2 regions of the Thermosynechococcus sp. genome follow, and region 2 is predicted to be linked to the other one. Evidence: predicted binding sites of a transcription regulator. Region 2 holds the regulator's gene; the other holds the start of a gene.

Region 1 (14,659 bases), 480 kb from region 2:
CCAGACCTTTAGTGGCCAGGTGTGGGGGGTGCTGTTGAGCCTGAGTTTGCTCCTCATTGGTTTGCTGCCCCTCTTTGAATCCCAGATTCGTCGTGGCTATCCCGCCGTCTTGCCCCTATGGGGATTTATGGGCGCTGTCTTGAGCACCCTAGTTGTTGATGGTCTCTTTGGCCTCACCATTGGCCTAATCTCCATGAGTTGAACAAATTAACCTCTGTTGGCATGGGGGCTGCCCGCCCCTAAAGCTAAAATCAGCACAGAGGGATTCAACGGCAGCCATGGGGGTTTTTGCTCACCTTTGCTTAACGGGGTCGGCCTTTCTCTTTGCCCTTGAGGGCTATTATCGGCTAAAGCTAAGGGGAATAAAGGTGGCCAGTCCTAGCACCATTGGCGAGTTACAAAAATTGCAACAACAGGTGGCTCAGGAGATGGGTAGCGGCAGTTGGCGCGAGTATGTGCAGGTGGTTGGTCAAGTCAGCGCGTCGCAGCCCTTGCTCTCGGAAGTGAAGCGCATTCCCTGTGTCTATTACAAAACGATTATCAGCCGCGAGTATGAAAAAGAGGGGCGCGATCGCCACTGGGAAATCATTGGCCGCCATGAGCAGTCAACCCTATTTTTGCTGCGCGATCCTCAAGGGGAGATTGAGGTGAACCCTGTCGGTGCTGAGATTGAAGCGGTGCAGGTCTTAGATGAACTGCGGCCAGCGGATAAACCCCATGCCTTGACCTTCTCCTTAGGGTTTCTGTCATTGAATTGGCGGTTTGGCAGTACTACAACGCTTGGCTATCGCTATCAGGAGTGGGTGCTGCCCTTGGGGCAACCCATCTCGGTGGTGGGCATGGCCTCGGATCGGGGGGGAGTTCTCCGCCTCCAAAGGCCGCAAAATAGGGGACAAAAATTCATCATTTCCCTGAGCGTTGAGGATCCGCTGCTTCAGCAGTACAAACAGCAAAAACGAAAAATGACCTATGCTTCCCTTAGCGCCGCCCTCTGTGGTGTCTGTGGTTTAGTTTTGGCCTTGTTTTGGGCTTAATCAGGTTCTTGCTTTGGCTTTTTAGGTTGTACCCAGATGATCCGCCGCTGATTGGCGCCAATTAAATTGGCCTCCTCCTGGGCAATGCGCCGCCATGCTTGGGGCTGGCGATCGCGCTCCTGTTCCCGTTGTAATTCCTGAACTCGCGCCTCCAGCTGGGCGACTTCGGCTTCGAGGGCATGGAGTTTTTGCAGTTGACTCAGTTGATAGGGCACCAGCTTGGCGATCGCCCCAAGGGCAAAGGCAAGCAGCACCAGATTCACTGCAATTTTGGCACCCGCTTCCCAGGCAATCGCAGCAGGAATTGTTCGAAGAGAGTGAGCCATGGCTAAACCGTGAACGGCAAGTTATCTATCAGTATAAAGATAAAAAAGCAGTTCCCTTGCCTGCGCCACACCCTTGGGAACCGCCTAATAAATTTTCCTAATAAATTTTTAAATTTTTAGCGAAATAGAGCAATGCCGCCAGTTGGCAACAACAGCTCTGACTACTTGTACAACTCAGTGGAAAGCCGAAATGCCAGCACCGCAGGCAGCAGGGCAATCACAAGGGCAACGTAAACTTGGGTATCGGTCAGCGCCATGAACAACTCCTTTATGGAATAACAGTCGCGATTAAGTGCTGTATTTATTACTCCATAGGCGCTTCCCTTTGGCAACGCTTGCTCATAGTTCGTAACATTTTGCAGCTAGGTCTCTGGGGTGACCCTAGAACGCCAGTGGGGCAGCCGTCGCAGGATAGTCAGCATTGACACTCCTGTGGCCAGAAGTGTCAGCAAACTCAGCCCCACCAAGAGCACATAGAAGGAACGCCCCACCTCCCCCCAATAGCTTCCCTGATGTAGGCTCAGGAAAATTGCCGCCTGCTCTTTGGAGAGGCCAAACCAGTTGCGGCCAAGGCGATAGGCAATTCCCGTCGTGGCACTCACGAGCAAGGGCAATGCTGCAGCGCCAGCTAGGAGGTGATGCAGCCGCCGCGCTGACCACTGGCCAGGGAGCGATCGCCCCCACAGGAGACCCAAACCCGTAGCAATGATTCCCAGCAAGCCCAAGCCAATGACCAACACATAGAGGGGCACGCCCCATTCCCCCAGATAGCGACCCTCATGGAGGGTCATCATTGCCCGCCCAAAGTCTTTAGATAGCCCAAACCAACTGCGCCCAAGACGATGGGCTATTCCCGTTGTGGCTGAGATCAATAGGGGCAGGGCAAAGATCACCCCAAGGAATTGATGCCCCTGACTGCTGATCTTGGCAAGACGCTGTTTCAGAGCGCTCATGGTTCCACCTCCATTTGCCAGGGAATCGCCAAGGTAAAGGCCGTGCCGCGATCGCCTGCGTAGGGACTCGTCACCCGCAGGCTCAGACCATAGGGACGCAGCAAATCCTGGGCGATCGCCAAGCCCAGGCCACTACCCTCAATCTCGCTGTCCGCTTGAATCCCCCGATACCCCCGTTCAAAAAGACGCGGCTGCACCTCCTTAGGAATGCCACAGCCGGTATCCCAAACGGTTAACTCTAAGGCGGCGGGCGAGAGCGTCAAGCGCAGACCAATCGTGCCCCCTTTCGGGGTGTACTTAAAGGCATTGTCCAGGAGATTACCGACAACCTCCTGCAGCACCCGTTCCTCAAGCCAGACGGGCGGCAGTTGGGGCGGTATCTCCACCACAAAGGTTTTACCCTCCATTTCAGCGCGAGCTTGGGCGGCGCTGATCAGCGGCAAGAGAGTTTCAGCTAGATCGAGGGGTTTACCCGCAAGGGATAGGGGCTGGTTACCCGTGAGGGCGGGAATATCGTTGCGCTGTTGGCGATAGTCCTCCAACAGTGCCATGAGCCGCTCTGTTTCCTTGGCAATGCCTTCGGCGAGGGGGCGCCCCCTGTGATCAGGTTCCAAGCGTTTGAGCAGGAGCTTGACAAACGTGCGAATGGCGGCCACGGGATTGCGCAGTTGATGGAGTAGATCGTCAAAGCGCTGTTGCTGTTGATCTAGGGGGTGGGCGCAGGAGTGGCTGAGCCATTGTTGCCGCTGATCCAAGACGCAGGCGATGGCCAGGGTTTGTGCCACCTGTTGCAATTGTGCCTGCTCTGCTGCTAGCCAAGGACGGTGTTGCCGCTGCGCCACCAGTACCCCCAAGACCCAATTTTGGTACATCAGGGGCAGGATCAGTTGATTGGTCAAGGAGGAGACAACCTGTTGAGGGTAATGGCTTAAAGCGATCGCTGGGGCGGCGGTTGGCGGTGGTAGTGTCGGGGGAATGGGTAAGCTCAGGAGAGGGGACGCCTCTGGATAGACCGCAACAGGAGACCATGAGGGGGAGTCGTTGAGGGTTTCACTAAGATAGACCGCCAGTGAAGAGGCACCCAAGCTGTTGACAACGAGTTCCAATTGGGTGCGACAGAGGGCAGCAAATTCTTCACTGGCTGGCCAGAGCATCTAGGCAGTAACCCCGGAGTGACTCGACACTTGCGGGAGCAGGGCTTGGAAGTCACCACTCCCCTTTGTATATTCTTCCAGCAATTGCTTTTCGATGGGAAGCAGGTTGGGATCTGGGTCAGCCTCCTGTTCCTTGAGGGTTTCTTCAATGAGTTCCATCTGCTCCTCTGCTTCAGCGAGGGCACTGAGCAGTTCTTCATGGAGGGGGACGTTGCCGTTTTGACTGACTAGCAACTGGTAGCGATCGCGCAGGTCATGGAGTTCCCGCTGCATGGCCTCTTTTTCGGCCATAAGCTGCTCTGTCATTTGCTTGTAGTATTTGAACGCCATTAGAAAAGGGACGAGCTTTTCCCGCAGGGCCATGTGGTCAATATCGAGTTTGGTATAGCGTTCTGCCAGTTGGCTATAGGCTTGGCACAGACGTAGGTAACGTTGGCTGAGAGTATCCATAGGTTATCTAAAGAGATGGTTGTTGACGCGCTACCCCCTATCATAGACGGGCAGCCTATTGGTCGCTATTGTCGCGGTTGCAGCAATTAAAACAATGTAAAATAGGTTACAAAATTTTTAGGCGGATTGTGATCCCCGACTGACTAGAGCCAGTGCCCAGATGGCCATAGGGCGCAGGTACATACCGGCACGGAAGGTGCCCTTGGCCGTAATCGCCTCCGGTGTCCGAAATTGCAGGCCATTGCCGTAGATTTGCCGTACCACCACTTCAGCTAAGTGCCATGCTTCGTCGGTCATTCCCCGCTGCCATAGGAAGGCGGCCAGGCCAAAGTTAATCCCCGTCCACACTTCAAGGGGATGGGTAGCGTCGGGGTTTTCAGGTTGCCCATTGGGCAATAGACCATTGGCAGCGCCCAACTGACCGTTGTGAAATTTCAGAAAACAGGTGTCGTAAATTTGCCGCAGGGCGCGATCGCAACAGTCCGGGGGCACAATATCCACCAGGCCCAAGAGCTGGGCGTAAAACTGGCCACACAGTTGATCCGCCATGATCACCTCGGAGCCACTGCCCGTATCAAGACGATAGTACTCGCCATTCCACAGCAGTTGATGGTAGCGGGGGCGAGCTTGGCTAAGCCACTGGCGGTAGATCTCCACCTGCGGTTGTTGGAGAGTTGTGCCGAGGGCGATCGCCGCCTCTAGGGCCGCCAACCACAAGCCACCACAGTAGGCACTGACCCCCTGGAGCTGCCAGTCATCGTAGGTTTGGTCTGGGGCACCCCCATTTTCTGGCAGACCATCGCCATCGTGGTCAAATTGTTTCAAATAGTCTAAGGCTGCCACCACAGCCGGCCAGCACTCACGGGCAAAATCGAGATCCGTTGCCCCAGTGAACAAAAAGTCTCGATAGACCAAGAGCACAAAATCCGAGGCCAAATCTTTCCAGAGATTACAGTCTTGGTAGGCCGTGTAGTTGGTCTTTTCCCAAGGGTGCTCATTGGGGGCACCGAGATCGTGGGGTACGGCATTGGCCAGTTTACGAGGTGCTTTGTAGGCGGTTTCGGGATCACCGCGATAGAAGTAGCCAATGATTCTCAGGGTTGAATCCGCTTTCGGAATCGCCCGCGCAAAGGCACGCATCACGGATTTTTCCAACTCTGGCCACAGTTGCAGTAGGGCAAAGGAGCCATAAAGACGCACATCCAGACTTTCATACCAGCGGTAGTCTAGGCATTCTAAAACGGCAAACTGACCCACAGGATCGCGATCGCTGGCCGCACTCCAGAGCGTTCCGCCACTACTGAGAACGTATAGCTCATTGCACAGTGCCATCTTGAACCAGTCGGGCCAATCGGGGTGGCTGAGGATTGGTGCTTGCCAAGTGCGAATCTGCTCTTGCCATGTGGCATAGGTAGCGAGGGCATAGGCAGCAAGGGTGACGGCATTGGTACCTCGGCGATCGCAAAAATCCGTGTAGCGCCGGTAATAGATCACCCCCTTGCCAAACTCGGTCACAGGAAAGTCCCACGCTAGGACCAGGGGAATTTGTTTTCTTTCCCCCGCTGCCAAGGAAAAGCGCACTGCAAAGGCAGCAGCCACCTGCTCTCCCGCTGCCGCTGGGGTGGGATCATTAACAAACGGTAGGGAACCATCCACGGCAAATGATTGCCATAGTTGTGCCCCATCTCCCTCTGGCTGCCAGCGACTACAGCCAAAAAACTCACCGAGGCCCGTGGGAATCAATGCTGCCCATTCGCCATCCCCCTCTTGGGGTGGGTTGGGGTGGGGCAGACGCCGCAGTCGCCAACCTTGATAGGAGGCCGTTTGAATCAGTTCATTAAAATTGCCGTCACTTTGCCCCCAGGCGGGCGTGTAGGTATAGATGGGGCTACCATCATCGCGGATTGCAATGGCAGAGGAAGGAGTGGTATTGCGAAACCACCCGACGGTATTTTGCCAGGAGAACATTAGGCTCAGGGTGAGGGACTGATCTGTGGGATTGCTGAAGGTCCACAGAAACACCGCCACAGGGTAACTGGTTTCTCGGTAGTTGTGGGGCAGAATCGGTGAAAACTGCTCGCAGCTGATCTGGGCGCTAAAGACTCCCTCATAGACAAACCAACTGCGGGGATAGCGCGCCCCATAGGTGCCTTTGCCGGCAGGATACCATTGCCAACAGCTCAGGGTACCATCCTTAGGGGGACTGCCTAGGGCATAGGCCTGTCTTTGCTTACCCTGCTCGAAGAGGCTAAATTGACAGGCAGGCAGGGTGCCAAAGAGGTGCTCTCCGCCATCAAGGTGCCAGAGGTTGAAGTCGCCAGCAGGGGAACGGCCAATACAACCAGCGCCAAAGCCGCCGAGGGGCATGCCATGCCAAGGGCCATCGTCTAAATTACTGGCATAGCGAACGCGATAAGGATTCTCCCAACCCTGGCCGATCGCCCGAGTCCAAGCACAGTTGGCAAATTCAATCACACCACTTTCCCCAGACTTGCCTAATCCAGGATACCGCTTCAGCCCTGTGCCATGCCTTGGCACTTGGCACAAAGGCCAAAAAACTCCAGGGTATGGTAAAAAACCTTGAAGTGATAGGACTGTTGGAGCTCCGTTTCAAGTGGCTGCACTGGACACTGATCAATGGTCACTGACGTACCACACTGCAAACAGGTGAGATAGTGCTGATCCTGCTGCACCAAGCTATAGACCAGTTCGCCACTGGGCAAGGGCCGTGCTTGCACCTTACCATTGATGCGCAGACTATCGAGGGTGCGATAAACGGTTGCCAAACCTAGGGGTGTATGTCGTTGCCGCAGTTCTAAAAAAAGCTCTTGCGCCGAGAGCGATCGCCCACTGTCTCTGAGGGCATCGAGAATAATCGCTTGGCTACGGGTGCGGCGCGGTGGCATAGTAATCAGGACAACATGAATTACCTTAATTTTACCGTCCCCCCTGTGGCTGCACTTGGATGGGAGATCAAAACTTGCGGCCAATCAGTTGAATCACCCAGCCTCGCCCGCGATGGCCTTGACCTTCATGGATGTCCCGCTGGAGTTCAACGGCGTGGAGCCACTCTAGACCCGTCAGTTCTCTTTTCATTTCCTCTAAATCGTGCAGTAGTTCCAGCGTAGGGGGGCCCCCTGTGCCCATCCCCAGTTGTTTCTTGCTATAGGTCTCGCTGAGATAGAGGCCTTGGGGCTTGAGAGCCTTGACGATACGCTGGTTGACCAGGGTGCGCCACTCTGGCGGCAGATGACAAAAAATAGCAATAATTCCATCCCATACATTTTCACCCAGGTCAAAATCCCGTAGGTCGCAGTGATAGGTGGTAATTGAGACTCCCCTCTCTTGAGCGAGGCGCTGTGCTTTTGCCAGTCCCACTTGCGAGGCATCCACAGCCGTGATGGCATATCCCTGTTGAGCAAGATAAACGGCATTACGCCCTTCCCCTTCGGCGAGGGAGAGAATTTGCCCTTGGGGCACAAAGGCATGGGCATGGGCTTTGAGGAAGTCGTTTGGCTCCGTGCCGTAGAAATAGGTGTCTCCTTGAAAGCGAGTGTCCCACATAAAAACTCACATAAAAGATATTGACTCTTGATTGAACTGATCCAGTCGGGCAAGCGTGGGTCTTCAGCCAATTTTCTACAGTCTCGTTGTTTGAGCCTCTTGGCTGGCGATCGCCCCCAAAACGCGAGCAATCAAGTAAAGGGAGCCACAGACCACACAGCGATCGCCCACCCTATCGAGGGCTTCAGCCACATCCTTGAAAAGGCGGCATTCCCCCAACCGAGGGCAGCAGGTGGCGGCCAGTGCCTTCAAGTCCTCTAAGTCGGCGCTAGCGTGATCCGGTATGGGTACCAACCACAGGCGATCGCCGGCTCGCAGGAGATGTTTGAGAATTCCCTCATGATCCTTATTGGCCAGCATCCCCACTACCCAAGTCACCTCTGTCCAGCCCAATTGATCTACATATTGCCGTAGGTAGGCCGCTGCCGGGGCATTGTGGGCGCCGTCAATCAGGACCCGCCGCCCCTGCCAATTTAACCATTGCAGGCGCCCTGGCCAGCGGGTTTCGGCCATTCCCCGTTGAATCGCTGGCAGGGAAATCTGCCAACCTTGAGATTGTAACTGCTGTAGCGTGGCGATCGCGATTGCGGAATTGATTAACTGCATGTCTCCCGCCAACGGCAAGGGGTACTCGATGCCACGCCACGTCGCCCATCCAGCCCGCTCAACACACCACTGCGCCGGTTCTGGCCAGATCGCCGGGCATGCCAGAGCTTTTAGGCGTTGGGCAATCACCAGCTGCGCCTCGGAGGGAACAGGACCAATAACGGCGGGCACCCCTGGCTTGAGAATGCCAGCTTTTTCGCCCGCAATTGCCCCCAAGGTGTTGCCCAACCGCTGCCAATGATCCCAGCCAATGGAGGTAATCACACTCACCAAAGGGGGCTGGCACACATTCGTGGCATCCAAGCGTCCCCCCAAACCCACCTCCATCACCGCCACCTCCACCTGCTGCTGGGCAAAATACAGCCATGCCGCCGCCGTGACCACTTCAAACTGACTGGGGGGATAGGCCACCTGGGGCAGGACTGCTTCAATGTGTTGAAGGAGGGTCAAAAAGACCCCAGGGGCAATGGCTTCACCATCGACACAAATGCGCTCACACCAGCTCAACAGATGGGGCGAGGTATAACGACCCGTGCGATAGCCCGCTGCCCGCAAAACACTATCCAAATAGGCACACACGGAGCCTTTGCCATTTGTCCCCGCAACGTGGATCAAGGGCACCTGTAACTGGGGAGACCCCAAGGCACTCAGGAGCGCCTGGATAGGCTCAAGGCTAAGGCGCACCCCAAAGCGGGCGTAGGGGGCTAGCGCTGCCGTCAGTGGATCAGCCACAGCCAGCCCGCTTGAAAAGGATTAGCGCGGTTCGCGACGACCATTGCGCCACGTGGCAATAATTCGGGAGCCATCGGGCAGGGTGAGTACCCCCTCCCCTTCAAATAAGCCATTGCGAAACTGTCCAGCATAGCTTGTGCCATTCCCAAAGGAGAGCATTCCAGTGCCATGATACTTGCCCGCTAGAAACTGTCCCTCGTAGCGCGTACCGTCGGGAAAGGTGAGTACCCCCTCCCCATGGTATTGACCATTGAGAAACGTCCCCTCGTAGCGCTGGCCATTGGCCAGTTGCAGCATGCCCTTGCCATTGAAGATACCATCGGCAAAGCCACCTTCATAGCGTCCGCCGTCGGCATAGGTGAGCACCCCCTGACCGTGGTAGCGGCCATTGCGAAATTCCCCTTCGTAGCGGTTGCCATTGGCCATTGTGAGGATGCCTTGGCCATTAAAGCGACCGTTTAGCAATTCCCCCTTGTAGGTGCTGCCATCGGGGAGGGTTAGGGTGACGTCCCCCGTGACCCGCTGCCCTTCATAGACAGCAATTTGAGCAGTGACAGGAGCCAACTGTAGGGTTGCACACCCTAAACCAATCAAGAACGAACTCATCACCCAGCGGTGAACAACAGCGGAATTGGCATGGTGCGGATGCGTCATCACTGGACACTCCACAGGGGTGGACAATTGCAACTTGTTTAACTGGCACAGCTTGCCCCCTATGCAGAATTGAGGCAGAGACCCAAGTTTTTGTATTGTGGAATACGTATGCTTAGGGGTGAATCCAGGGATGATTGACTTATTTGTGTCAAACTTTGCAGCTCAACCCTAGGATTTTTCTAGGGATTTTAGCCGGGGATTTATCAGTTCCAACTGTTTTCTTTCTAGATTGGACATCTGCACCTATGAAACTGCGTTCTATCTTGCGCCGCGGGTTACGTCTTCAGCATCCCCTGACTCAGATTCTCTATCTGCCCACTCGCCGCACGCTCTTGACCGTTGGGGTGATGATTGGGGTCCTGAGTGCAACAGCCGCCTTGGGGCAGGATACTGCCGCCTCAACAGCGGTTCCGGCAAAGGTGCAGGTGGCGCTCAACACGCTCTGGGTGATTTTTGCGGGGGTGTTGGTATTTTTCATGAATGCTGGCTTTGGCATGTTGGAAACGGGCTTTTGCCGTGCCAAGAATGCGGTGAACTTGCTCTCAAAGAACTTGATTGTCTTTGCCCTGTCGAGTATTTCCTATTGGGCGATTGGTTTTGCCTTAATGTTTGGGGATGGCAATGGGATTTTGGGCACCAGCGGTTTCTTTTTACTGGGTGCCGATAATAGTCCGGCCACTGGCGAAGCCTATCGGGGAGTCTATCGTTCCTTGAGTTGGGCGGCGGTGCCCCTCTCTGCCAAGTTTTTCTTTCAACTGGTTTTTGCGGGAACAGCGGCCACGATTGTTTCCGGGGCAGTGGCGGAGCGAATTAAGTTCTATGCCTTCTTTATCTTTAGCTTGCTGCTGGTGGGGATTTGCTATCCGATTACGGGTCACTGGATCTGGGGTGGCGGGTGGCTGCAACAGCTAGGCATGTGGGATTTTGCCGGTTCTACGGTCGTGCACTCTGTAGGTGGATGGGCCGCATTGATGGGGGCAGCTCTCCTAGGGCCGCGTTTGGGGCGCTTTCTGCCGGATGGGTCGGTGGCGGCCATCCCCGGACATAATTTTGCGATCGCCACCTTGGGTTGTTTGATCCTCTGGCTTGGTTGGTTTGGTTTTAATCCGGGATCAACGATGACTGCAGATCCGGAGGCGATCGCCCACATTGTTGTAACCACCAATATGGCGGCAGCCTTCGGAGGTGTCACGGCAACGGTGGTTTCCACCCTCTACTTTGGTAAGCCCGACCTTTCGATGATCATTAACGGGATTCTGGCGGGACTAGTGGCCATTACCGCCTCCTGTGCCTTTGTCAGCATTGAGAGTGCGGCCTTAATTGGTATTGTTGCTGGGAGCATCATTATCTTTTCGGTGGTGACGATTGATCGCCTGAAAATTGACGATCCCGTGGGAGCCATCTCCGTACACTTAGTCAACGGCATCTGGGGGACCCTAGCCGTGGGTCTCTTTGCCGATGGACCGGGGCGCTTTTACGACGCTGGGGCAGGGCCTCTCAGGGGATTGCTCTGGAGTGGTGACTTTACCCAGTTGGGGCGCCAATTGGTGGGGGTGCTGGCGGTGGGCGGGTTTGTCGTTGCCTTTAGTACAGCAGTGTGGCTGCTCCTGAATCTTACCATTGGCATTCGCGTTTCTCCGGAGGAGGAAATCGAGGGATTGGACATTGGCGAGCATGGCATGGAGGCCTATGCGGGCTTCCTTTTGCGCGAAGAAGTCAAAGGATTTGTGGATTTGCTCAAACGGATGTCTGGCAGTGGTCGCTCCTAGGGTAGGCTTAACGCTCCTATTAATACTGGGGGCATTGTTGGTTCTCAGTCCCTTGCTAGTGGTGCTTTGTACCTCCGGCTGGCCACCCGGCACCCTCCCCACCCAATTATTGCCGCCCCAAGGCTGGACCTGGCAGAGCTATCAAGGGGCATGGCAGCAGGGGCACTTTATCTTAGCCTTTGCCAACTCAACATTTGTGGCCTTGGCGGTGACGGCGCTCCAGTTGGTAACTTCAGCCCTAGCGGGTTATGCCCTTGCGCGACTTTCATTTCCGGGACAACAGACAATTCTGCTGCTGCTGCTAGCAATCCTAGTGATCCCATTTCAGCTTTTGGTGATCCCAATTTTTCTCATCCTGAAGGCGGCTCATCTGATCAATACCTATGGCGCGTTGATCTTGCCAACGGCGGCTAATGGCTTTGGTGTCTTTTTGATGCGGCAGTTTTTTCTCACATTGCCCGTTGCCCTTGAGGAGGCAGCCCTCTTGGATGGGGCAAATCGCTGGCAGATTCTCTGGCATATTCTCTTGCCCCTGAGCCGACCAGCCTTGGCAACCCTCTTTATCTTTACCTTCATTGGCGAGTGGAATGACCTGTTTAAGCCCTTGGTCTTTACCACCAAGCCAGAACTGATCACCGTGCAGCTTTCCTTGGCTAATTTTCAGGAACAATTTACCAATGATTGGCCATTGATGATGGCTGCAGCTGTCATCGCTACGGTACCGGTGATCATTTTGTTTATTTTGGGTCAGCGGCAACTGATTCGCGGTATTGCCACCACGGGGCTCAAAAACTAAAGTACCGTTCGGAAAACCGTACTGCGGCAGGAGTTGCGATCGCCAACCGTCTCTCGCTACATTAGCACTCGAAGGGTGAGAGTGCTAAAAATTACCAGTGATGCTCTTACCCCGCAAAGACTGCGCGATGAGCCGTGCAGTGAGTGGTATCAATCCATCCTCTTACAACTAGGAGAACAGTACGCTATGGCAGCCGTATCTCTAAGCGTTTCAACCGTGAAGCCGTTGGGCGATCGCATTTTTGTCAAAGTCAGTGAAAGCGAAGAACGTACCGCAGGGGGGATTCTCCTGCCCGACAACGCCCGTGAAAAACCCCAAGTGGGTGAGGTGACTGCCGTCGGTCCCGGCAAACTCACTGAAGACGGCAAGCGTCAGCCCATGGATGTGAAAGTGGGTGACAAAGTGCTGTACTCCAAATATGCCGGTACCGAAGTGAAACTAGCGGGCGAAGACTACGTTCTCCTCTCAGAAAAAGACATCTTGGCCATTGTGGGCTAGGTCCCTGACTTTCCTTACATCTGTGTGCGATTTTTCATCACTGTTGAACGAGTGAGGTAGGAAACACCTATGGCGAAGCGCATTATCTACAACGAAAATGCTCGTCGTGCCCTTGAAAAAGGGATGGACATCTTGGCTGAATCCGTGGCCGTCACCCTTGGTCCAAAAGGGCGGAACGTGGTTCTCGAGAAAAAATTTGGCGCCCCCCAAATTGTCAATGATGGGGTGACAATTGCCAAAGAAATTGAACTGGAAGATCACATTGAAAACACCGGTGTGGCGCTGATCCGCCAAGCTGCTTCCAAAACCAATGATGCGGCTGGGGATGGGACCACGACGGCGACGGTTCTTGCCCATGCCATGGTGAAAGAGGGGCTGCGCAACGTTGCTGCTGGTGCTAACCCCATTGCCCTAAAACGCGGGATTGATAAAGCCACCCACTTCCTGGTGGAGAAAATTGCCGAACATGCCCGGCCAGTGGAAGACTCCAAAGCCATTGCCCAAGTGGCGGCCATCTCGGCGGGAAACGATGAAGAAGTGGGTCAGATGATTGCCGACGCCATGGACAAAGTGGGCAAAGAAGGCGTGATCTCCCTTGAAGAAGGCAAATCCATGACCACTGAACTGGAGGTCACGGAGGGGATGCGCTTTGACAAAGGCTACATCTCCCCCTACTTTGCCACTGACACCGAGCGCATGGAAGCTGTGCTCGATGAACCCTTCGTGCTGGTTACCGACAAGAAAATTACCTTGGTGCAAGACCTGGTGCCGATCCTCGAACAGGTGGCTCGCGCCGGTAAGCCCTTGGTCATCATTGCGGAGGACATCGAGAAAGAAGCGTTGGCGACCCTGGTGGTCAACCGTCTGCGCGGTGTCTTGAATGTGGCTGCGGTGAAGGCGCCTGGTTTTGGCGATCGCCGCAAAGCCATGCTCGAAGATATTGCCGTCCTCACAGGGGGTCAAGTGATCACCGAAGATGCGGGTCTGAAGCTGGAAAATGCCAAGCTAGACATGCTCGGTAAAGCTCGCCGCATCACAATCACCAAAGATCACACCACCATTGTGGCCGAAGGCAATGAAAAAGCCGTCAAGGCTCGCTGCGAGCAAATCCGTCGCCAAATCGAAGAAACCGACTCCAGCTACGACAAAGAAAAACTGCAGGAGCGGTTGGCCAAACTGGCGGGGGGTGTGGCCGTAATCAAAGTCGGTGCTGCCACCGAAACGGAAATGAAAGATCGCAAACTGCGTCTGGAAGATGCGATTAACGCCACCAAAGCCGCTGTCGAAGAAGGGATCGTTCCCGGTGGTGGGACCACCTTGGTGCACTTGGCTCCTGAGTTGAGCAACTGGGCAGCTGAGCACCTGACCGGTGAAGAACTGATCGGTGCCAACATTGTTGAGCGGGCCCTCAGTGCTCCGCTGCGTCGCATCGCCGAGAATGCTGGTCAAAACGGCTCGATCATTGTTGAACGGGTCAAGGAAAAACCCTTCGACGTTGGCTATGATGCCGCCAAAGATGAATATGTCAACATGTTCGACGCCGGTATCGTTGACCCTGCCAAAGTGACTCGCTCGGCTCTGCAAAATGCGGCCTCTATTGCCGGTATGGTGCTGACCACCGAGTGCATCATCGTTGACAAGCCCGAGCCCAAGGAAAATAATCCTGCGGGCAGCGGTGCTGGCATGGGCGGTGACTTCGACTACTAAGCCCATCCCTACCCTGGGCACAGAGTAAATCCCTGAACCTGCCTAGGCTGGGGTTACCCAGCATCACCTGAATCAGACGGAAAGCGGGGCAACCAGACCCCGCTTTTTTCATGGCTGAGTGGCTGCGACAGGGTCTGGCCGGGTTGCTATAATAGGCCTCAATGTAACGTTTTTTAACATTTCTTCTTTGTTCTATGGGCGATCCAGTCCCTACGGATGCAATTCGCATTCGAGGTGCACGGCAGCATAATCTGAAAAACATTGACCTCGATCTTCCCCGCGATCGCCTGATTGTAATGACTGGGGTTTCCGGTTCGGGAAAGTCCTCCCTTGCCTTTGACACGATTTTTGCCGAAGGCCAGCGCCGTTATGTGGAGTCCCTGAGTGCCTATGCGCGGCAGTTCCTCGGCCAGTTG
Region 2 (14,659 bases):
TCCCTCAGTGCAGCGGTGCGCTTTATTGCCCACACTCACCACAAGCGAATTAGCATAGCCACAGGTCGGCGCTGGCTGACCCACCCCGTCTATCGCGGCCATCTTTACTACCAAGGAAAAACCGTGATTCCCCAGACCCATACCCCCCTGATTGCGCCCGATGAAGCGGCTCAGGTGGATCGGCTGTTGCGGCGCCAACGCTCTCTACCCCGTCGCAGTGCCAGTGCTCCCCATCCTCTGGCAGGATTGGTGATTTGCCGCGAATGTCAGCAACGCTTTGGCCGAACTCAGGTGCAGCCCTATCGCCACCCCGGTCAATATGCCTATTTGCGTCCCCTCCACTGTCCGCTTGCGCCGAAGTGTCGCAGCATTCCCTACAACGCTGCCCTGGCCGCTGTAATTGCTCAAACTGCCGAACGTCTGCCGCCGGCGATCGCTCAACTTTGCCTACCGTCGTCAACCCTCACCGCCGCAATTGAAGTCGAAGTCATTGACAAGCAACTGCAACAACTCACTGAACTAGAAAGCCAAGGTCTCTTAGATGCGGAAACAGCTCAACTGCGCCGTTATAAACTGGCCGGGGAGCGGGCACGAATCGAGGCACAGCAGGCACAACTGCCCCCTAGCAATCTCTTGCAACTAGCGGTTACCCTGGGTCAGCCTCAATTTTGGTACCAACTCTCAGCCGCAGAGCAACGCTTTTATCTACGGGAGTTTTTACAGGCCATACAGGTCCGCAGTCGCCCCCGCCAGCCTTGGTCTATTCACCTACAATTTATTTGGGAATCCCCGCCTTAGCCATTGCTCAGGCCTTTTGGTGTGACAAAGGTTGGATCGCCCCCCACCGTTGTTGCCGGTGATCATTGCTGAAATGGGAAGGCTGGTTTATAGATAAATAAAAAACATCAATAAGAAATCGCAGGTGTAAGGGGTTATGACGATTGAACTCAGCGATCGCCAAAAGCAAATTCTGGGCGCTACGATTAACCATTACATTGCTACGGCCGAACCTGTCGGCTCAAAGGCGATCGCCACCGAATACAACCTCAACGTCAGCCCAGCCACCGTGCGCAATACGATGCTGCTCCTCGAGAAAAGCGGCCTGCTTTACCAGCCCCACACCTCCGCAGGGCGGGTGCCCTCCGATTCTGGCTATCGGGTCTATGTGGATGAACTAATTGAGCCCATCCCCGATGTGGCCCGTAAAGCCGAGAGCCTTTTGAGTGAGCGCTTTGTCTGGGGGCAGGAGCGTTTGGAGGTCATCCTACGCCAAGCAGCACAGTTGCTTTCGGATCTCAGTGGCTACATTACACTAATTAGCTTGCCCAACCGCTTGGAGCGGCAAATTCGCGTCATTCAACTGGTCTCATTGGAGCCGCGCCACGTCATGGTCATCCTTGTTCTAGATACCTATGAGACCCAATCCGCCCTCATTGAGTTTGATCAAGGGGAGGCCGATCCTGAACTGCAGCAGCGCACGCTACAGGTGCTCACAAATTTTCTCAATCATCAATTGCAGGGGCGATCGCTGGCGGAACTCAATGCCATTGACTGGCAAAAGCTTGACCGCGAGTTTCAAACCTACAGCCAGCAGCTGCAGATCCTACTTCAGCAATTGAGCGATCGCTACAGCCACCAAGGGGCCTCCTTTATCATCAGTGGCCTTGCCGATGTGCTGCAGCAGCCAGAGTTTTCCCAGGTGGAGCAGGTCCAAATGCTGCTGCATCTTCTTGAGGATCAACAGGATCAACTGGCTCCCCTGATCAGTGTCAATACCCAAGCCTCCTCCCAAGTGCAAATCCGCATTGGCAGCGAAAATACCCTCGCGCCGATGCAGTCCTGTACATTGGTCTATGCCTGCTATTGCTATGGCAACTCGCCCGTAGGCAGTATTGGCATTCTAGGGCCGACGCGGATGCCCTATGCCCGGATTATTCCCTTAGTGGCCACAGCGGCAGATTATTTGACAGAGCAAGTCAGTCGCTATAGGTAACTATAGGTAAGTGCTCCTGAGCCCCTCAAGGGGATGGGCTTTGGGGGATGAGATAGGCTAAAGACGCCAGCCCAGTCGCAAAAAAACAGGTAGCCCTATACTAGTTAAAGCCAAATTCCTCAACCGCGGAGGGAAGCCCGCCGCTGCCATCCCATGCCCTAAAAAGGATGGACATTCCACAAGGGCAAACCCTGTGGGGTCAACCATTGGCTTGATCGGGCACAATTAGGTTATTGGCTTTTCCTAGGGACACTTGGAGAAATTGAAATGCCTACACCCGCCTTGCTGGTTCTTGCCGATGGTTCAGTGTTTCGCGGTTTTTCCTTTGGGGCACCAGGGACAGCCATTGGGGAGGTGGTCTTTAATACAGGCATGACGGGTTATCAAGAGGTGCTCACCGACCCTAGTTATTATGGTCAAATCGTGACATTCACCTACCCTGAGTTGGGCAATACGGGAACCACTCCCGAAGATGAGGAATCCGATCGCCCCCAAGTGCGCGGTGCTGTCGCTCGCCATATCTGTGACATTCCCAGTAGCTGGCGATCGCACCAATCCTTGCCCGATTACCTCAAAGCCCATCGAATTCCGGCGATTTATGGGATTGACACCCGCGCCCTCACCCGCAAAATTCGGACCGTCGGTGCCATGAACGGCGGCATCTCCACAGAAATCCTGGACCCCGTTGAACTGCTGCAAAAAGTTCTTGCCGCTCCCAGGATGCAGGGACAAAATCTAGCCAAAGTGGTGACCACCCGCACCCCCTATGAATGGACAGAGCCAACGCCCCCCGCTTGGGAATTTCGTCCCCAAACCGCTACCGCAGAACCACCCTTGACGGTTGTGGCCATTGATTTTGGCGTGAAGCGCAATATTCTCCGCCGCTTGGCCAGTTATGGCTGCCGTGTGATTGTCGTGCCGGCGGATACGCCAGCGGAAACGATTCTCAGCTATGACCCCGATGGCATTTTCCTCTCTAATGGCCCGGGTGACCCGGCGGCGGTTCAGGAAGGCATTGAAACCACGCGCAAATTACTAGGGGCGCAGCGTCCCATGTTTGGCATTTGTCTGGGACATCAGTTGTTGGGCCTCTCCTTGGGGGCAGAAACCTTCAAGCTGAAGTTCGGTCACCGGGGGTTGAACCAGCCCGCTGGCCTGACACAGGAAGTGGAAATTACCAGCCAAAACCACGGCTTTGCGATCACCGAGGAATCCCTTGCCCAAACTCCCGTAGAGATTACTCACTTTAACCTCAATGACAAAACCGTTGCGGGTTTGAAGCACCAAACATTGCCAATTTTCTCAGTGCAGTACCACCCGGAGGCCAGCCCTGGCCCCCACGATGCCGATTATCTCTTTGGCGAGTTTGTAGCGCAAATGCGTGCCTATCGTCAACAACATCCCCGCCGCCAATGAAAGGGCAATCCCTCACCCCCTACCTCTTTCTTGCCCCTGCCTTAGGGTTGCTAACACTGACGGTTTTTTGGCCAGCCCTACAGGCCTTTTTCCTCAGCTTCACCCGCTATGAAACCGATCTCCTGAGCCCCCCTGTTTGGGTAGGGTGGGCCAACTTTGCACAGTTGTGGGGCGATGGCGTCTTCTGGAAAACCTTGGGCAATACTTTCTTGTACTTGGTGGTGGTGGTGCCAATTCTGGCGATCGCGCCCCTGCTGCTGGCGATTCTCGTCAACCAACCCCTGCGGGGCATCCACTGGTTTCGTGCTGCCTACTACAGTCCCGTGATTATCTCCATGGTGGTGGCGGGGATTGCTTGGCGCTGGCTCTATGCCCCCAATGGCCTCTTAAATCAACTGCTACAGGGTCTGCATCTGCGCGACACTCCCATTCCTTGGCTGACCAGTCCCCAACTCGCCCTCTTTAGTGTCATGGCCGTTACCATCTGGAAAGGCTTGGGCTACTACATGGTGATCTATCTGGCGGGACTTCAGGGGATTAGCGGTGAACTGTATGAAGCGGCGGCGATCGATGGCAGTGACGGCTGGCAACAGCATTGGGATATTACGTTGCCACTGATGCGCCCCTATATTCTTTTGGTAAGCATTATCTCAGCAATTTCTGCCACCAAGGTCTTTGAAGAAGTCTATATCATGACCCAAGGGGGTCCCCTCAATAGCTCCAAGACCATTGTTTACTACATCTACGAGAATGCCTTTCAGCGCTTAGAGATTAACTACGCCTGTACGATGGGACTGATTTTATTCCTGTTTATCCTGTCTTTGTCCCTCTTAAATCTCAAGTTGGGCCGCCAGGTGGAAATGCCCCTTAACTAAGCACCTGCATGCCTTGAATCAACCAGCGATCGCCACGACGGATCAAGGTGTAGAGAACGCGGTAGGGATCGTCATAGGAAATATCATTGCGCAGGGTTCCCCGTTCATAAAAGCGGGCCTCCTCATTGACTTCCGCCAACACATCCACGCGATCGCGCCTTTGGGGACGGACTTCCTTCACCTCCAACTTCTTTAGGGTATAAACCCAATGGCTGCCCTCGGACTTTAAGCTCTGCGCCCGCGATCGCCAGCGGCTCAGTTCTGGCTCCGCCAAAATCGTTGCTAGTTTGTCCATCTCAAATGCTGGCCCAAGGGCTTGGGCTTTAATTCGCTGCCAACTGTGGAGGCGATCGCGCGCCATCTCTGGCGTTAAAGGGATGGCTAAGGTCGTCGGTTGTGGCGGCGGGGTCGGCGTTGCCACAGGGGTCGGTGTTCCTGGCGGGATCGGGGCTTCAACCGTTTTGGCTGGCCAATAGACCTTTGCCAAAGCTCCTAAACCCACAAGCACAACTCCTGCACCCATCCAAAACCAAGTTTGACGTTTTTGGGAGCAACTGTTTCGACGGCTGCGCCGCTTGCGAGTGGATGGTTGGGGCGTGGCTGTCCCCGTTGCAGTTGAAGAAGTGGTAGAAGCCGATGCCGAAAAGCCCTGGCCCAGCCCAGTCTGATCCTGCAAAGGTAACGTTTCCGCGGTGCAGGAGACCGGCGGGGGCGCGGCCACCGTTGGCCTAATCACTTCAGGGAGCGCAGAGGCAGTGGTCGCCGGCGGTTCAGAGGTAATGGAGTCGTCACTGAGAGCCTCTAGGTAGGTTTGGACATTGGGATCAGCAAAGTAGGCATCCAAGGCCACGGGGGTTTCCCCTAAGTCCCGAAATGCAGGATAAATTTCTTCTCTGAGCCATTGTGTGGTGTAGTAATAAAGCCCCGGCAGTAGATCGCCAGCCTCACCGGCATGGCGGCGGATAAAGTCCAGAGTCGGTTGATCTTGGCTGTTGTCAAGAGCTGCCAATGCCTCAGTGGGCTGTCCCAAAAGCAGCAAGCAACTGGCGAGTTCAAGATAGACGTCTTGATTGGGGAGCAGCTGCTCCAATAAATCCTTGGCCCGACGAATAGCGCTCGGCTGAAGTTCATGCACTCCCCGTGCTACCAAGGCATGTACCGCAAGGTAGGTGGCCACCGCTGAGGGACGCCGCGATTCCCGTTCAAAGAGTTCCTGTTGCTCTGCCACGGTAAGATGGCTGCGCAGTTGCAAAATAAATTTCAGAAAATCCTCAACTGCAAGTCCCGAGCGATCGTCACAGCGGCCCTCAATGCCCCCGCGCTCACTCAGCATTTGCCGCAGCAATAAAATACCCCGCTGCCGATTCACACTATCGGACAAAGGCAGTGCCAGTAACTCCAGAATGAGGTAGGGACGCAGCCGATGCAGTTCCGTCTGAAACTGCTCCTGGAGTTCGGGAAACAAGTTTGCCCGCTGAAGTACCTCTAGACCGGCTTCTAGCTGAGAGGCGGCTGCTTGGTAGGACTGCCGCTGCCATTCCTCGCGTCCCAATTCCAGATAGGCCAAAGCCACAGTGAGGGTAATGTCGGCAACAACGGCAGAGGAAGCGTAGGGGCGATTGAGATCAAGAACATCCTTTTTGAGAAATGCTTTTCCCAGCTTGACAACTTGGGCATAATTTCCCAGTTCATAGAGCAGTAGGAGTGCCCCCGAGAATTGCTCATCACTAATTTCAATGTGGGGAGCGGTGGCATCGGGATTCAACTGGGCAATCAAATCATCGGGATCAACCGCACGGCAGTGGCGATCGTAGGCATGGCGCTGCTCCGGTTCTCGCAAAACTGCATAGGCCTGCTCAATCAGTTCACGACGGGTGGCAACGGTGGTGGGGGAGTGCTGATAGGTAGGCAGTTGCAACAGGCGATCCTGAAAGGCCTGCTCAATTTGTTCCGGTGTTGCCTGAATAGGCACACCCAATACTTGGTAATAGTCGAGGGGAATGCGCACCTAAACCCAAACCTCTACAGGATGAACCCGTCTATCAACAATGACAGCACACTCATGTGCACTCAACAGCAGCACAGAGACTTGGCTGGTAGTTGCTCAACGTTTAGACATGACACAGTATAGTGTTCCCCCAAAAAGGGAGCATCAAGCGTTTTAAGGTATCACAATTTAGCTATACATTAGCTATACAGTTTTTGTCCCTGAGGGCAAGTCCGCGCAGAGGTGTGGTGGCTTAACCGCGCACTTTTGCTGTAAAGCCAGAGGCCTTAAATTGCTCTAACTGCAAAGGCGCTGGTTGGTTGTAGGGCACGCTAATGCGAATTTCAAACTCGCTGATGCCGGGTGGAATCACATCAATTGCACCGACCCGGGTGCGGTTTTGCAACACTGGATTACCATTGGCGTCGTAGATGCGGCCAAAGACATCGGCATCTACCACCGTTTTGCCGGATTTATTCTCTGCTTTGCCAGTAATCAGGTAGCAATTGGCTTTCAGTGTCGTCCCCCCCGGCGTGACTGAACCTTCCCCTATTTCTGGCGGACATTCGCGGTAATTTAGGTCAAAGAGCCGCACTGGAATAGCAGCGATCGCCGGCAGCGGGGCGATACTTGACCAACACAGGACACTCAGGAGCAGGCACACCACTCCGCGACGCAGATATCCCCAAAACCGATTTGCACCCATGGTCATCGCTCAGCACCCAAATTACGTCCCCATTATCCCACAGTGGTCAAAATCCACAGATCAACAGCTCCCAATAGCAGTGTAAAGAGAGCCAAAATACCGTACATCCAAGGTTGAGCGAGGGGCTTAATCACGTCTGTGGCCAATCCCGTCTGGGCTTCAATGGCACGCATCATTTGGGCAAAACCTGCCACTCGCATCGGCAGAAGATACCCTTGACCTGTGGTAGTCACCAGATAATAGACCACGCCCCCTTGGCTGGTACTACGGGGCTGAAGCCCCTGAATATCCGACCAAATCAGTTGCCACTGCTGCCGCAGGAAGGGGGGAACCCAATGGGGATAGGTGAGGCGGATGCCCACAGCATCCAATTCTACCCGTTGACTCAGCGCCCCCCAGAGGAACACACCCCCGAGGGCGATCGCCCCCCAAAGGAGCAGGGGCGAAATGGGAGCCGCCGTCTGTACCGCCAAAAAGGGGAGGGGCAGTGTGAGTGCGCCGTAGAGGGCAAGGAGTGTTCCAGAAACCAGGGGCGAGGTTTGGAAGCGCAGGGGTTCAGTCATTGGCATTGCCTCAGGGGTTCATCATCATTCAATCATCATTCATCAATAGAATAACCAAGTGGCAAAGGCATATTTAGTGCCCTGGACCACGGGCAAGGCGGCATGGGGATGGGTGTAGTAGGCGGGAAAGACGACAATATCTCCCGTCCGTGGGGTAACCTTTACCCCTTGGCGATCGAAATAGGTTTCTCCCCCCTGAAAGTCCTCATTGAGATAGCCCACTAGACTGACATCCCGCGTCGGGATACCTTGCGCCAGTTCCATTTGCCGACTGGCCAGCAATAGGTTGTCTACATGGCGGCGATAGCCCTCGCCCACCCGATAGCGCAGGATTGAGAAATTTTCAATTTCAGGGAAGCGAATCCCATAGTGCTGGTAGAGGACGATTTGAATTGTTTGCGTGGCCTGGAGAAGAATCTGCCGCATCATCGCCTGTTGCGGGTCTTGGGGATCAAAGCGGAGCAAACTGCCGCCGCGCACGGAGCGATCGACTGTCCCCATGAGAATTTGCGCATCCTCAAACCCCACCTTTTCAGCTGTAGCAATCACCTGCTGACACTGGTGAACCGGAATCAAACGCTGGAAAAGGAGAATTTCACCCCCCAAGTCAAGAATTTGTAGTGGTGCGGTACTCATCGGGACTGATTGTTTCTATGATTCAGTCTAGGGAAGGCGCACTAGCAACGGCACTTGGCTCTGAACATTGCCGCTGACAATCACCTCTTGGCGATCGAGCCACCCTTTGGCCCGCTGGCCCTGAACTTGAATGCGGGGATTGCTCTGGCGGTAAAAGATTCCCCCTTGGGCTTCAACTTCCTGCTGGGGAATCCGCCAAATTAGTTGAGCTGTGCGTAGTTGGGCCCTGGGGCGCTGGATTTCCACCTGAGCGCTAGCTTCTAGCCGCCCTTGGGAAATCCACCAATTGAGGCGCTGGGCACGCAGTTGCACCTGTTGAGGTTGGCTACTAATTTGGACGTTCTCAAAGATGGCGCGGTTTTCAGCAATCAGGAAGACACCGCGATTGGCCTGCCCTTCAATGCCTTGGCTGGGATAGCTGACCCGCAGGGGGCGATCGCTCACCAATTGCTGTTGGGGAATTAACCAGCGCACCGTTTCTCCTTCAACGCGGAGAGCAGGGTTGGGAAGCTGCACTCGGACATCCCCCTCAAGGGTAACCCGTTGATCGCTAATTGACCAGATTGCCCTCTGGGCTTGCAGCCGCTGCCCTTGGCGATCGCCCGCCACACCGACGACTGTGACCCCCCCTTGACCGATGACCCCTGCCAACAGCTGATTGGGCTCCTGCTGCCACACTAGACTCTCCGTATTGAGCCGTACATCCTTGGCGTCCTTGGCGACCGAGGTCACCTGAACGGCATTGAGGGCACGCAGTTGTTGGCGTTGGCTATCGGCTTCGAGGTGCTTAGCCGTCACTGTCACTTGAGGATAGCGGGCCTGCAGATTTTTCTGGGCAATGAGTACCCCGCGATCGCCCTGCCAAACCAATTGATCGGCAATAATCGTCCCCTTTTGTTGGAGATCGGTGAGTGTGGTGCGACCTTCAACCCAAAGTTGACCATCCCGCTGCCGCACATTGACTGCCTTGGCCTGCACCTTGTAAGTGGTTTTACCCTCTGCCTTTAATTCCCCCGTTAGATTTTGAATCTCCAATTGCTGGCGATCGTCATCGCGGTAGCGCGCGCGCGCCGCCTGCAATACCCAGAGGAGTTCACCTTTGGCGTTGGTTTGCCGCAGGGTCAGATTTTGCAGCTTGACATCACCCGTGATTTCTGGTTCTGGGGATGGCTCCTCGCCCACCCATTGATCCACCCAGCCACAGCCTGTCAAGGCGAGGACAAGGCACAGCAGCAGCGGTCTAGGCAGAAGCATTGTTGTCTAAGTTCTCTAGGGTCTCGGATGACTCATTGCCAGCAGCTTTATCTTTCCCTGCGGCGGTATCTTGCTCCCAATGGGGGTTAACAATGGGGGGGTGCGTCAGGTTACCAGTTATAGGACGGTAGGTGTAACTTTGCCGGGGCGCCTTTTGGATTTCTTCGCGAATGCTTTCAAGATCAATGTAGCGATCGGCAACGTTAATTAGGCTATCGCTGGTCATCGATCGCAGGCTCACCACCTCGACCCTTGCCCCTCGGTAACTCACCGCATCCACGGCATAGGCCAAATCGCCATCACCGCTGACCAAGATGGCAGTGTCATAGCAACCCACCAGTGCCATCATATCCACGGCAATTTCGACGTCAAGGTTTGCCTTTTTAGAGCCGTCCGGCAGTTGGACGAGTTCCTTGGAGACGACACGATAGCCATTGCGGCGCATCCACAGCAGAAACCCCTGCTGCTTTTCATTGGTGGGGTCAACCCCCGTGTAGAAGAAGGAGCGAAAGAGACGGGAGCCTTGGGTCAAGTGGCAGAGGAGTTTTGAATAATCAATTTCGATGCCCAGTTGCAGCGCTGCATAGAATAGGTTGGAGCCATCAATAAAGATGGCAACGCGCCCACGGTTTTGTAACACCTGTTCTGGCGTGTAAATAACTGAAGACGAAGATGTAACCATGCAGAAATCATCTCAAAAAAAGTGTGTTATCGAAATATGAAGTCATACCTCTAGGGTATCGCGCATCAGGGGGAATCGGCGACAGTTGCCGGCAGCAACAGTTTTTGGAAAATTGGCTCTGGATTGGCCAGAGGTTGTGATGCAGGTAAAACACCCCACTGGGCTTGGCGATCGCCCAAAAGGTCTGGGGCAACTGATCCATTAAATTTAATACTATAGCCCAACTGCCCGTAGATGGCCTCACTCAGTTGGGGGATAATCGGGGCAAGCACATAGGCCACAAGGCGCACTGACTCCAATACACAGTACAGAATCTCCGCCACCGCTGCCGTTTCTCCTGCCCGATAGCGTTTCCACGGTGCCTCTTCATCAAGGAACTTATTCCCCGCTCGTGCGAGGATCAGGGCCTGTTGGCAAACCTCATGGAAGGCTAATTGCCGATACCCTTGGCCATAGGTTTGGCTGAGGTCCTCTGCCAGTTGCCGCAGGGGATGCTCCCGCGGAATTGCTGCTCCTTGGACATTGGGCACCTTCCCATCGGTATATTTCCAAGCCATTTTTAGCGTGCGATTGAGCAAATTCCCCAGATCATTGGCCAGATCCGCATTGAGGATATTCACAAAGCGGGTTTCACTAAAGTCACCATCACGGCCAAACTCCACTTCTTTCATGAAGTAGTAGCGCACGGCATCGGCCCCGTATTGCGCCACCAAGGCAAAGGGATCCAGGGTATTCCCCAGACTTTTGCCCATTTTTTGACCATCTTTGGTCAGGAAGCCATGGACAAAAATTTGCTCTGGTAGTGGCAAGCCCGCCGACATCAACATTGCTGGCCAAGAGATGGCATGGAAGCGGAGAATATCCTTACCAATAATGTGCAGGTTAATTGGCCACCAGGTTTTGAGGGCATTGGCCAAGGTCGGCTCATCTTCTGGTTCCAAGAGGGCGGTGACATAGCCCAAGAGGGCATCAAACCAGACGTAGAGGGTCTGCTCTGGATCCGTAGGCACGGGAAACCCCCAAGCCAGGTTCACCCGCGAAATGGAAAAGTCCTGCAGCCCCCGCTCAATAAAACTCAGCACCTCATTGCGACGGCTGGGGGGCTGCACAAAGTCGGGATGGTCGGCATAATAGTCCAGCAGCGCCTGCTGATATTTCGAGAGGCGGAAAAAATAGTTGCGCTCATCTCGCCATTCCACCGTCCGATTCACATGGATCGGGCAGCGCCGACCCTCAAGCAATTCGCGTTCTTCCTTGAATTCTTCACACTCGACACAGTACCAACCCTGCTGCTGACCGAGATAAATGTCGCCGTTGTCCCAAACCCGCTGAAAAAACTCTTTGACAATGGCATGGTGGCGAGGACTGGTGGTGCGGCTAAAGCGATCGTAGTGGATATTCAGTTGTTGCCAGAGGGCTTGAAAGCCAGCGGCAATCTCATCGCAGTGGGCTTGGGGACTCAGACCCCGCTGGTGTGCTGTGCGCTCAATTTTCTGGCCATGCTCATCGGTACCGGTAATGAACCGCACCCGATAGCCCTGCAAACGATAAAAGCGAGCGAGAACATCGGCAGCAATAGTTGTGTAGGCACTGCCAATGTGGGGAAGGGCATTGACGTAGTACAGGGGGGTAGTCAGTGAAAAGTGCGGTGACAAGCAGTGTTTCTCCCTAGGCAGTCGAGCAAATTGCGTTATTTATCATAGTGCCATTAGTAACAGCTTACGGGCGATCGCCCACCGCCAGATCCACCCAGGGACTCAGGGGGCCCTCCTGCTCCCTGCCATTGGCTGTCAAGTCACTGTGGCAAAGGAAAAGGCGATCGCTCACCCGCGCACACAAATCCACCAGTAAATGCTCCAAACGTTCTGACTCCAATTGCCACACCCGCGCACTGGGACTCGCCGCCCCCTGCCGCAGAAACATTGGTGCCTGCCAGAGACATTGCAAGCCGCCATCCTGCCAACGTGGACTACCAGCGTCTAACCAAAAATGCCAGCGATGGGCAAGTTGAGCGCTGCGATATTGAAACGTCGTTGCCAGTAAGACCCCTTGGGGCTGCCGCAGGGGAGGGACAGGATCTGCGGTCAGAGTTCCCCGCCGCAGCAGGTAAATCCATTCCCGCAGCCGCTCAGCTGTTGGTGTAGCTCGCTGCTCTGGGAGATGATCATAAATTTGCCAGTAGGCAGCTGTACCCTCAAGGAGCGATCGCAGGGGGGCCAATTCACTGGCTGTTAGGTTTTGCGGCGAGAGATAGCGTTGAATTGCCGCCTCTAGGAGATACACCGGCAGCTGGCTAGAATCTAGGGTACTCAGCCAATGCCGCAACTGCTCATAGGCTTCCGTGGCACGATAGCCAAAGCGATCCCAGCGGCTATAGTGGGTGTACGGCAGCAGTTCAGCTTGCTCCAGCCCCGGCTGCAAACAATAGCAAGAGAGCAGGCCTGCCCGCACGGCGTCAATCTCTCGCGGCAGCAAAACCGTTAGCATCTCCGCCACCGCCGTTGCCTCTGGGATTATTCCTGTTCGTGGATAAACGAACAACAACAGCGTCAACAGGGCACGCACGTGGGGGGATTGAATCAAGGGGCGTTGCTCATTCAGGATGACAAGGGGCACCCGCCGTTTTTCCAGTTCACTACTGAGAACATAGCGGGCAATACTATCTAAGCCGGGGGCAAGAATGGCAATCTCTGTTGGCTGCACTGCCCCCTGCTGCACGGCAGTGGCAATCGTCTCCACAACTTCCTGTAACAATTGCATCCGCGAGATGGTTTGAATCGCAGTAATGTTTTCCGGCAGCGTGAATTGGGGAGTGCTCAGGCGTTCTTGAATGGCGACTCGTAAATCAGTTTTACCGAAAATCGTTTCTGGACGGTGGCTTAACTCCGTCACCGTGGCTTGGTTTTGCAGCGGCAGCAAGGCATCAGGATCGGCGCCAAGACCAAGACGGACAGCGCTAATGGGTTGGTGGCTAAGGACAATCTTGATCCCCTGTTGGTTTAAGAGGGTGATCAAATCTGCCATCACCGCGGGATAGTTATGGGTGTTGTCGGCAAGGAGACACTGAAACCGCTGCCCCAAGGAGGCTTGGTAGTCGGGGTGGTCAAGGAGAACGCGGCCAAATAAATCGGTGGTAATGCCATAGGTGAGCAGGCTGTGGGCAGTACACCACCTTTGCCACTCTTTTAGGGCGGTGACGATCGCCCCCCCGGTTTCCGCAGGAATCTCAAGCTGATGATCCCAAATGAGTTGGGGCAGATCATCCAGGCTGAGGCGGGCAAAGGCACACAGTTGAAAAATATCAAGAAGGTGGCGAGTGGCGCGATCGGCGCAGCGGCGCTGTTCACGATTGTCGCTCAGGACAGCAAAGGTGTCCTTCGCCAGCCAAGGCTGCCACAGCCGCTGTGCCCACATCAGCTCTGTTTCTGGTTTGAGATGTAACGGGAGCGGCGGAGCAACGGCATTGGCCTCGACCAGCAGCGGCCAAAAAAGTTCCACCTCCTGCTGCATGAAGCCCATTGGCGTGGCGATATAGGGCCTATAGCCACTGCCCAACTGCGACTGAATTTCCCTTTGGATGGCTTGGCGGCCTTCCATTGTATCTGTCAAAAAGAGGAGCGATCGCTCGCGGGGAATCACTGAGCTGTCCTGTTGAACCCACTGGGCAAATTCCCTCACCAGGGCATAGGTTTTGCCGCTGCGACTACCGCCACTGATCCACTGCAACACTGTCAACAAAGCCTGCAAAGTTAATTTGCTACGATTTTATCTATCCTATCGATTTACTGCTTTCGCGGTGGCCATTGAGAAGAACAGGAATGTCCAGCAATCCCTTTAGTCGCTTTAGAAACTGGATCAAGCAGGCACAACAGTGGTACCTCACAACTCCTAACCGCGCCCTACAGGAAGCCTATGAAGCCGCTCTGAAAATTCGCGCCATTGAACTGGAACACTTTGACGGTCAACCCATTAGTCCCCTCAATCTGCCCGTCGGAGAAGTCTCTAGCTATTTCGAGACAGAGCTCAAACAACTGCTGAAAACCATTCGTATGCGGATGACAGAGTTTCGGGCGAGCCGTCAAATTTTGCCCCTTGCTCCCCCCCAAAGCCCCCCCTCACCTGTCAACGATAGCGTCAATGGTGCAACGGAAACCTATACGGTGACGGCTACCATCAGTGGCACGACGGCGGAACCCAGCATTTATGAAAAGCTGCGGGTTATTGACGCCACCCTCAATCGCTATAAACGGCAGCGGGAAAAGGAGCTCAATGCCCTAGCCCGTCCCAGCCTCAGTCGCCAAGACCCCCAACAACGCCAGCAGGCCGCCGCCCTCGACAAAATTGAGGAGGATTCTCTTTATCTCTCGGAATATATCAGTGATGATCTCACCAGTGATTCCAAGCTGGATAGCAGCAGCTTTATTCCCCGCTCGATTTTGCGCACCGCCGATCGCTTTCGCCGTGAACTCAATTCCGATGAAGCCACTGAAGCTGAGGTCGTTCGTGATTTTCGCACCTCAAAGCTGCGTACCCGCCTGGCGGTTCGT

The links. The regulator HrcA, encoded in region 2, represses chaperone genes, less so after heat shock. The targets are predictions, from matches to a motif close to TTAGCACTCNNANNNTNNGAGTGCTAA.
Region 1: the regulator HrcA is predicted to act here: its motif matches at 12,100-12,126, upstream of groES (co-chaperone GroES).

What each region holds. Positions count from the first base shown of each region.
Region 1 is NZ_AP024678.1:1,485,073-1,499,731, reverse strand. Features, by position in the region: gene Q0W94_RS07380 (DUF3120 domain-containing protein) at 1-202, shown strand, start outside; gene Q0W94_RS07375 (E3 ubiquitin ligase family protein) at 279-1,034, shown strand; gene Q0W94_RS07370 (hypothetical protein) at 1,031-1,360, opposite strand; gene psaM (photosystem I reaction center subunit XII) at 1,522-1,617, opposite strand; gene Q0W94_RS07360 (PepSY domain-containing protein) at 1,723-2,313, opposite strand; gene Q0W94_RS07355 (HAMP domain-containing sensor histidine kinase) at 2,310-3,467, opposite strand; gene Q0W94_RS07350 (hypothetical protein) at 3,468-3,917, opposite strand; gene Q0W94_RS07345 (GH116 family glycosyl hydrolase) at 4,035-6,392, opposite strand; gene Q0W94_RS07340 (Fur family transcriptional regulator) at 6,431-6,823, opposite strand; gene Q0W94_RS07335 (bifunctional 2-polyprenyl-6-hydroxyphenol methylase/3-demethylubiquinol 3-O-methyltransferase UbiG) at 6,891-7,481, opposite strand; gene Q0W94_RS07330 (folylpolyglutamate synthase/dihydrofolate synthase family protein) at 7,557-8,819, opposite strand; gene Q0W94_RS07325 (MORN repeat-containing protein) at 8,841-9,473, opposite strand; gene Q0W94_RS07320 (ammonium transporter) at 9,719-11,242, shown strand; gene Q0W94_RS07315 (carbohydrate ABC transporter permease) at 11,163-12,038, shown strand; gene groES (co-chaperone GroES) at 12,225-12,536, shown strand; gene groL (chaperonin GroEL) at 12,606-14,243, shown strand; gene uvrA (excinuclease ABC subunit UvrA) at 14,438-14,659, shown strand, end outside.
Region 2 is NZ_AP024678.1:1,000,880-1,015,538, reverse strand. Features, by position in the region: gene Q0W94_RS04970 (recombinase family protein) at 1-798, shown strand, start outside; gene hrcA (heat-inducible transcriptional repressor HrcA) at 935-1,993, shown strand; gene carA (glutamine-hydrolyzing carbamoyl-phosphate synthase small subunit) at 2,261-3,409, shown strand; gene Q0W94_RS04955 (carbohydrate ABC transporter permease) at 3,406-4,284, shown strand; gene Q0W94_RS04950 (IMS domain-containing protein) at 4,277-6,292, opposite strand; gene Q0W94_RS04945 (hypothetical protein) at 6,525-6,983, opposite strand; gene Q0W94_RS04940 (hypothetical protein) at 7,010-7,540, opposite strand; gene Q0W94_RS04935 (2OG-Fe(II) oxygenase) at 7,583-8,176, opposite strand; gene lptC (LPS export ABC transporter periplasmic protein LptC) at 8,204-9,430, opposite strand; gene Q0W94_RS04925 (NYN domain-containing protein) at 9,417-10,112, opposite strand; gene metG (methionine--tRNA ligase) at 10,178-11,767, opposite strand; gene Q0W94_RS04915 (hypothetical protein) at 11,832-13,859, opposite strand; gene pxcA (proton extrusion protein PcxA) at 13,931-14,659, shown strand, end outside.